DNA from 2 places in the Streptococcus oralis genome. Region 2 is predicted to be linked to the other one. Evidence: predicted binding sites of a transcription regulator. Region 2 holds the regulator's gene; the other holds the start of a gene.

Region 1 (4,216 bases), 830 kb from region 2:
TTTGCTTTATAAAACGCAGTCTATCATCGATATTGAGAGGGACTTCAAAGAGATTTTTAAAGTTTCTCAAGAAATCTATCCTCACACCATCAAAACAAGCTGGTATCAAAGCTTGATCAAGGAAATTGTCCAGTTGTTTGCGCCTATGCTCTAACTACCAACCAAGATCTGGCCCAAGGCTGGATCTTATTTTTGTCTTTTTGCGAATAGATAAGCAGGAGGATGAAAATGCTAAATCAAAAAGAATATGATTTTATCCTAGAGTTTCAAACAAGCAGTTTACACCGTTTTCGAGAGATTGAACGCTATGCTGAGCTAGATAAGAAGTTAAGGAAATATCAATCCTTAGCTGACATTCCTGTAAGATTTTGATATACTAAAACAGATAAACTTACTAGGAGAAATTGAATGAACGTATACGAGGAAAAAGACGAACAGCTAGAAGAATTTCGATACCAGTATCGGGAACGGCTGGATCAAGAGTCTGAATTTGGACTGGAGCGAGGTAAGAAGAAACGAACTCCGCTTCCGTTTTTTAGTATGGCAATTTGGAGTCTGGCTGCTACAGCTGTTTCTGTCATGTTGCCTCTGATCTTTGGTTTGGTGAGCCCCCAACAGATGCAAGATCTTTATACTGGTTGGGCGCTACATCAGAGTGGGCAGATTTACACGGATTATTATGGTTCAAATGGACTGCTTTATTACGTACTAATCTATCTCTCTCAAGGGAGTATTCTTTTTGCTTTGGTGGAGTGGTTGGCCTTGTTCGGAGCTGGTGTTTTTCTATTCAAGTCCGCAGATACCTTGACAGGTCAGGGAGAGCAGGCTAGACAGCTTTTGCTGGTTTTTTATCTGCTTGTGGGCAGTCTGGGATTTGGTGGTAGCTATGCAGTGGCTGTGGCCTTGCCTTTTCTATTTTATAGTTTTAGCCTAGTGGCTGACTATCTGGATGATCCAAGTAACGATAAAGGTTTCTTGCGAGTTGGGATGAGTTTAGCATTAGCTTTCTTCCTATCACCTATTCCCACAGCCTTGTTTGCAGCCACACTTGCCCTGAGTTTGTTTGGATTTAATATTGCCAAGCGTAAATTTGCTCATGGTTTGTATCAATTTTTCGCATCAGCTCTAGGATTTTCTCTCCTTTTTTATCCAATTGGCTATTATACTGTATTAACAGGAACTTTTGGTGATGCGATTAGCCATACTTTGTATCCAATAGATACGCTTAGTCTATTTTCAAATGCCAATCTTATGGAGAATGCTGCTTTCTATGGTTTGCTATCCATCGGTATTGGGATTCTGACATTGATCTTTTCAGGATTGTTTCAATCTAAACCGGCCAAACAATCTGCTGTCTCAATAGGCGCTATTTTAGGATTATTAGTAACTCTTGCTTTGTTAATTTTTTCAAAGGAACCTTTGCATGGCTCACGTTTGGCAGCGATTTTGCCCTTTCTGACATTGTTATTGTTAACCAACATCAAAGAAGGAAGCCCTGATCGTATCAGTCGTAGTAGACGAAGAGTCCGCTCTTCATCACTCTTTGGTCGCTACCTCAAGGGAAATTTCTATCTACCATTAGTTGCGATAGTCTATTTACTTTTCCTACCTGTTTTGAGTCGCTATATTTCGCATCCAAGTACTTATCAGGAACGCGAGCAGCTTGCTAGCTTGGTCAAACAGCAAACGAGTTCTGAGGATCGTGTCTATGCTTGGGATAATCGGCCAGATTTCTACCGCGCAAGTGAACGCTTGACACCAAGCTCTCTAGTAACACCAACACTCTATACTGCAAGCGACGAGAATAAAACGAAACTAGTCAATGACTTGAAAGAAAATCAACCGAAGATGATTTTGGTCAATCAAAAGGTTGCCTTGTGGTCGGATGTAGAGAGCCTACTTAGTGAAAAATACGAGCTTGTTCAGACGGATAGTAAGGAATTCAAGCTTTATAAATCTAAATAACAAATCAATATCTTGTGTATTTTTAAAAATTTTAGAATTTTTAACACAAGATATTGATTTTTCTTTTTAGAGTGGTATAATATCATTTAAGAAGAAAAATAGAAAAGAGCATGGATATGATTGTATTAGAAGAAAACCTTGCAACCGTTCCCACTTTGTTCGTTGAAAAACGAGATGGTAGACGTGTAGTGTTTGATGTAGACAAGATTGACAAGGCTCTCCACAAGGCGGCCGACAAAGTCATGGATGTGACACCCTTGGTCGAAAAACGTCTAAATGGACTGCTTGAGCGTATTGTTGCGGAAATTCACAGTCGTTTCCCTCAAGGTGTCAAGATTTACGAGATTCAAAATATCGTAGAGCATGAACTCCTTGAAGCCAAAGAATATGCGCTAGCTGAGGAGTATATCACTTATCGGACACAAAGGGATTTTGAGCGCTCAAAAGCGACAGATATCAACTTTAGCATTCATAAACTTCTCAATAAAGATCAGGCAGTTGTCAATGAAAACGCCAATAAAGACAGTGATGTCTTTAACACCCAGCGTGATTTGACAGCAGGGATTGTTGGGAAATCAATCGGGCTGCAAATGCTTCCTAAGCACGTAGCCAATGCTCACCAAAAGGGGGATATCCACTATCATGACTTGGACTACAGCCCCTACACTCCGATGACCAACTGCTGTTTGATTGATTTTAAAGGCATGCTGGAAAATGGTTTTAAGATTGGAAATGCTGAGGTAGAGAGTCCTAAGTCTATCCAGACTGCGACAGCTCAAATTTCACAAATCATCGCCAACGTTGCTTCTAGCCAGTACGGAGGCTGCTCAGCTGACCGTATCGATGAGGTCTTGGCTCCTTATGCGGAGAAGAATTACCAAAAACACCTCAAGGATGCGGAAGAGTGGGTCTTGCCTGAGAAACGGGAAGATTACGCATGGAAGAAAACGCAGAAAGATATCTACGATGCCATGCAATCTCTCGAGTATGAAATCAACACCCTCTTCACTTCAAATGGGCAAACACCTTTTACTTCACTAGGTTTTGGTCTAGGAACCAGTCGTTTTGAGCGTGAAATTCAAAAGGCTATCTTGACTATTCGGATCAAGGGGCTTGGTTCAGAACACCGTACAGCTATCTTTCCTAAACTCATCTTTACGCTGAAAAGAGGCCTTAACTTGGAAGAAGGGACTCCGAACTATGACATCAAACAGTTGGCTCTCGAGTGTGCAACCAAGCGGATGTACCCAGATGTCTTGTCCTACGATAAGATTATCGAGCTGACAGGTTCTTTCAAGGTGCCTATGGGTTGCCGCTCTTTCCTTCAAGGATGGAAGGATGAGAATGGTGTAGAGGTCAATTCGGGTCGGATGAATCTAGGTGTTGTGACAGTCAATCTGCCTCGTATCGCCCTCGAATCCGAAGGCGACATGAACAAGTTCTGGGAAATTTTTAACGAACGAATGAACATCGCAGAAGATGCTCTGGTTTATCGCGTTGAACGGACCAAGGAAGCAACACCCGCAAATGCTCCGATCCTTTATCAGTATGGAGCCTTCGGTCGCCGTCTCGGAAAAGAAGAAAGTGTAGATCAACTCTTTAAGAATCGCCGTGCGACAGTTTCGCTGGGCTACATTGGTTTGTACGAAGTGGCTACAGTCTTCTTTGGAAACAGCTGGGAAAGCAATCCTGAAGCCAAGGAATTCACACTGGATATTATTCGCGATATGAAACGTCGTGTGGAAGAGTGGTCTGACCAATATGGTTACCATTTCTCTATCTACTCCACACCGTCTGAAAGTCTGACAGACCGCTTTTGTCGCTTGGATACAGAGAAGTTTGGTTCTATTCCTGACATCACAGATAAGGAATACTACACCAACTCGTTCCACTATGACGTCCGTAAAAATCCAACACCGTTTGAAAAATTAGACTTTGAGAAAGTTTATCCAGAAGCAGGTGCGTCAGGTGGTTTCATTCATTATTGTGAGTATCCGGTTCTTCAACAAAATCCAAAAGCCCTGGAAGCTGTTTGGGACTATGCCTATGACCGAGTTGGCTATCTAGGAACCAATACCCCGATTGATCGTTGCTACAAGTGTGACTTTGAAGGGGATTTTGAACCAACTGAGCGAGGCTTTGCTTGTCCAAACTGTGGCAATAGCGACCCTAAAACAGTAGACGTGGTCAAACGTACGTGTGGTTATCTGGGAAATCCGCAAGCGCGTCCGATGGTCAATGGACGTCACAA
Region 2 (4,216 bases):
AGCTAGATACCATTTGTTAACATTTTTAAATTCATAACGAACTAAATTCCAAAACATAATAATCTCCTTTAACTAAGCTTTGAACTCCTGGCGGAAGAGCTGGTCAATCGACTCACCTGACTCATAACGAATATCATCAACATTTCCTTGACGGACAACTTTTCCATTATTTAGGAAGATGATTTCATCCAAGATCGGCTCAATATCTGAAATCAAGTGGGTAGAAATCAAAACAGTTGAAGTTGGTGAGTAGTTGTTGATGATGGTGTTCAAGATATAGTCACGGGCAGCTGGATCCACACCACCAATCGGTTCGTCGAGCACGTAGAGACGAGCTTCACGGCTCATAACCAGGATGAGCTGAACCTTTTCCTTGTTTCCTTTTGACAATTTCTTGAGACGACTGTTTTCATCAATGCCAAGATCTGCTAAAAGATGCTGAGCCCGCTCAAGATTGAAATCTTGGTAGAAAGTTTTAAAGTAGGTCAGTGCTTCTTTGATTTTCATCTGTTCATTCAGATAAGTCGTGTCTGGTAGATAAGAGACAATGGCCTTGGTAGCAGGACTTGGATCCATGTTGTTAATAAGGACACGTCCTTGATCTGGTTGAAGGAGGCCATTGATTAGTTTGATTAGGGTTGTTTTCCCAGATCCGTTCGGACCGAGAAGCCCGACGATTTTTCCAGCGGGAATCTCAAGGGAAATATTGTTAAGGGCTGCTGTAGCCCCATAGGATTTGGATACATTTTCAAATGCTAGTAATGTCATAATTTTACACTCCTTTAATGTATTCGCTGAGCACACTTGGCAGTTCTTCTTTTTGATAGCCGAATTGAAGCATACCCGTTACAAAGTTTTTCAGTTGCTCCTCAGAAAGCTGTTTGCGGGACTGAACGATGAGATCTAAGTCCTCGGTGACAAAACGACCAGTAGTCCTCTTGCTATAAACGAAGCCCTCGCGCTCAAGATCAGACAAGGCACGCTGAATTGTGTTGGGATTGACCCCAGCCTCGCTCGCTAGTTCCCTTACGGTTGGGAGCTGTTGGTTGGGTTCCAGTTCATGGGAAACAATCTGTAATTTGATTTTTTCCATAATCTGCAAATAAATGGGTTTTGTATTATCAAATGACCAGGACATCATAGTCTCCTTTCTTTTTCTTTATTGTTCTAATTAAATAATACAATAAAACAAAAAACTTGTCAAGTAAAAATAAGAATTGTTTTGGGAATTGCTCAAAAAATGGTATAATGAAAAGGAAACGACAAGGAGGGAAATGCATGCGTTGTCCAAAATGTGGGGCTACCAAGTCTAGTGTTGTTGATAGTCGACAAGCCGAAGAAGGAAATACCATCCGCCGAAGACGTGAGTGCGACGAGTGTCAGCATCGTTTTACAACCTATGAACGAGTAGAAGAAAGAACGCTGGTTGTCGTCAAAAAAGACGGTACGCGAGAACAATTTTCGAGAGATAAAATCTTTAATGGGATTATCCGCTCAGCCCAGAAGCGCCCTGTGTCAAGTGATGAAATCAACATGGTGGTCAATCGTATCGAGCAAAAACTCCGCAGTCGCAGTGAGAATGAGATCCAAAGTGAATATATTGGTTCTTTAGTCATGGAAGAATTGGCGGAGCTGGATGAGATTACCTATGTTCGTTTTGCCAGTGTTTACCGTAGCTTTAAGGATGTGAGTGAGTTGGAGAGTCTGCTCCAGCAGATCACCCAGTCCTCTAAGAAGAAAAAGGAAAAGTAAATGAAGCCAAATGACCGTTTTTCTTTTCTAAAGAATAATCGGGTGTCGCAAGATACCTCTTCTCTGGTGCAGTGCTACCTCCCGATTATCGGTCAGGAGGCACTGAGCCTCTATCTATACGCCATTACCTTTTGGGATGGTGGGCAAAAGGAACACCTCTTTTCCCACATCCTCAACCACTTAAACTTTGGCATGCCGACCTTGCTCCAATCCCTCAAAGTCTTATCTGCTTTGGATTTGTTGACCCTTTATCAGAAGGAGGATGTCTATGAATTGCAGCTTCATTCTCCCCTTTCCAGTCAGGAATTCCTAAATCATTCTGTCTATAGTAGACTTTTGGAGAAAAAGATAGGTGATACAGCTGTTTCTGCCATGAGGCAGGCTCCAAGTGAGGGAGAAGTACTCTCGGTTTCTTTGAGTCAAGTCTTTCCAACCCTGACTGAAGAAGTGACACCAATCGAGTCAAAAATCAAGATGAAAAATGATTTTGATTTAGAGCATTTTCAGCGGCTGATGGCTCGGGATGGTTTGCGTTTTGAAAACGAGCAGGCAGATGTTTTGGAATTGTTTGCCATTGCGGATGAAAAAAAATGGACCTGGTTTGAAACCTATCAACTAGCCCAGGCGACAGCGGTGGCTCAGGTTATTTCAGTCAAACGCATGCGTGAAAAGATAGCACAAAAGCAGGTATCTTCGGACTTTAGCCCCAAAGAAATGACCATTATCAGGGAAGCCAAAAACAAAACTCCCCTACAATTTTTAGCGGAAATCAAACAAACGCGTAAGGGGAACATCACCCAGAGCGAACGGGAACTTCTTCACCAGATGGCGTCTTTAGGCTTGTTGGACGAAGTCATCAATATCGTCTTACTTCTAACTTTTAACAAGGTTGATTCGGCAAATGTCAATGAAAAATATGCCATGAAGGTCGCAAATGACTATGCTTATCAAAAAATTCGGACAGCAGAAGAAGCTGTGCTTCGGATTCGAGAGCGTCAGCAAAAAGGGCAAGAAGACCAAAAATCGAAAACTAGCTCGACTAAGACCAATGTTCCCAAGTGGAGTAATCCAGAATATAAAAATCAAACCAGCGAGGAAACTCGTCTGGAACTAGAACGCAAAAAACAAGAAATGTTAGCCCGATTAGAAGAAGGAGGAGACTAGATGGAAAGTGTGGGTGACGTTATCAAACGTCAGACAAGTCGTTTTCAGTATCAGGACCTAGTCCAGCAGATTATGAAAGACCCAGATGTAGCGGCTTTTATCCAGAAAGAATCCCTCAGTCCAGAGGAGTTAAATCGTAGCATCTCCAAGTTCAATCAATACATCACAGAACGGGATAAGTTTCTTCGTGGGGATGCCGACTATATAGCGCGTGGCTATAAGCCTATCTTGGTCATGAATCACGGTTATGCGGATGTGTCTTATGAAGAAACACCAGAACTAATCGCGGCTGAAAAAGAGGCAGCTATCAAGAATCGTCTCAAGTTGATCAATCTACCAGCAAGTCTAAAGAAAGCGAAATTGGCTCAGATTGACCTAGATGACTTAGGACGTTTGCCGATTTTTGAGAGACTCTATTCTTTTGTTGACCTTTACCCAAGTATCCGAAAAGGTCTCTATCTTTATGGAGATTTTGGTGTCGGTAAGAGTTTCATGATGGCGGCCTTAGCTCACGACCTATCTGAAAAACGTGGTGCTTCAACAACCATTCTCCACTATCCAAGTTTTGTCATTGATGTAAAAAATGCTATCGGTGAAGGATCTGTGAAGACTTTGGTGGATGAGATCAAGTTAGCAGAAGTCTTGGTCTTGGATGATATTGGTGCAGAACAGTCTACCCCTTGGGTGCGTGATGAGATTCTCCAAGTCATTCTTCAGTACCGCATGCAGGAAGATTTGCCGACCTTCTTTACTTCCAACTTTAATTTCCAAGATTTGGAAAAACATTTTGCCAAAGGAAAGAATGGGAATGATGAGACTTGGGAAGCTAGACGGGTTATGGAACGAATCCGTTATTTGGCTGAGGAGACAAGACTAGAAGGAGAAAATCGCCGATGACAGAAACCATTAAACTGATGAAAGCTCATACTTCAGTTCGTCGTTTTAAGGAGCAAGATATTCCTCAAACAGACTTGGACGAGATTCTGACTGCTGGGCAAATGGCATCATCTTGGAAAAATTTTCAATCTTATTCTGTGATTCTTGTACGTAGTCAAGAGAAGAAAGATGCCTTATATGAATTGGTTCCTCAGGAAGCCATTCGCCAGTCAGCAGCCTTTTTGCTCTTTGTTGGTGACTTAAACCGAGCTGAAAAGGGAGCAAACCTTCATACGGACACTTTCCAACCCCAAGGAGTAGAAGCTCTCCTTATCACGTCTGTGGATGCTGCGCTTGCGGGGCAAAATACCTTGCTTGCTGCTGAGAGTCTGGGATATGGTGGTGTTATTATCGGCTTGGTCCG

What was found. The regulator NrdR, encoded in region 2, represses ribonucleotide reductase genes. The targets are predictions, from matches to a motif close to ACACNATATATNGTGT.
Region 1: a site for NrdR is predicted at 2,009-2,024, ahead of nrdD (anaerobic ribonucleoside-triphosphate reductase). Genes of this name have one in related genera too.

The regions. Positions count from the first base shown of each region.
Region 1 is NZ_CP065707.1:213,716-217,931, reverse strand. Features, by position in the region: gene cls (cardiolipin synthase) at 1-154, shown strand, start outside; gene I6G42_RS01090 (hypothetical protein) at 229-372, shown strand; gene I6G42_RS01085 (damage-inducible protein CinA) at 409-1,965, shown strand; gene nrdD (anaerobic ribonucleoside-triphosphate reductase) at 2,082-4,216, shown strand, end outside.
Region 2 is NZ_CP065707.1:1,045,434-1,049,649, forward strand. Features, by position in the region: gene I6G42_RS05130 (hypothetical protein) at 1-57, opposite strand, end outside; gene I6G42_RS05135 (ABC transporter ATP-binding protein) at 73-768, opposite strand; gene I6G42_RS05140 (GntR family transcriptional regulator) at 773-1,138, opposite strand; gene nrdR (transcriptional regulator NrdR) at 1,279-1,752, shown strand; gene I6G42_RS05150 (DnaD domain protein) at 1,753-2,916, shown strand; gene dnaI (primosomal protein DnaI) at 2,917-3,813, shown strand; gene I6G42_RS05160 (NADPH-dependent oxidoreductase) at 3,810-4,216, shown strand, end outside.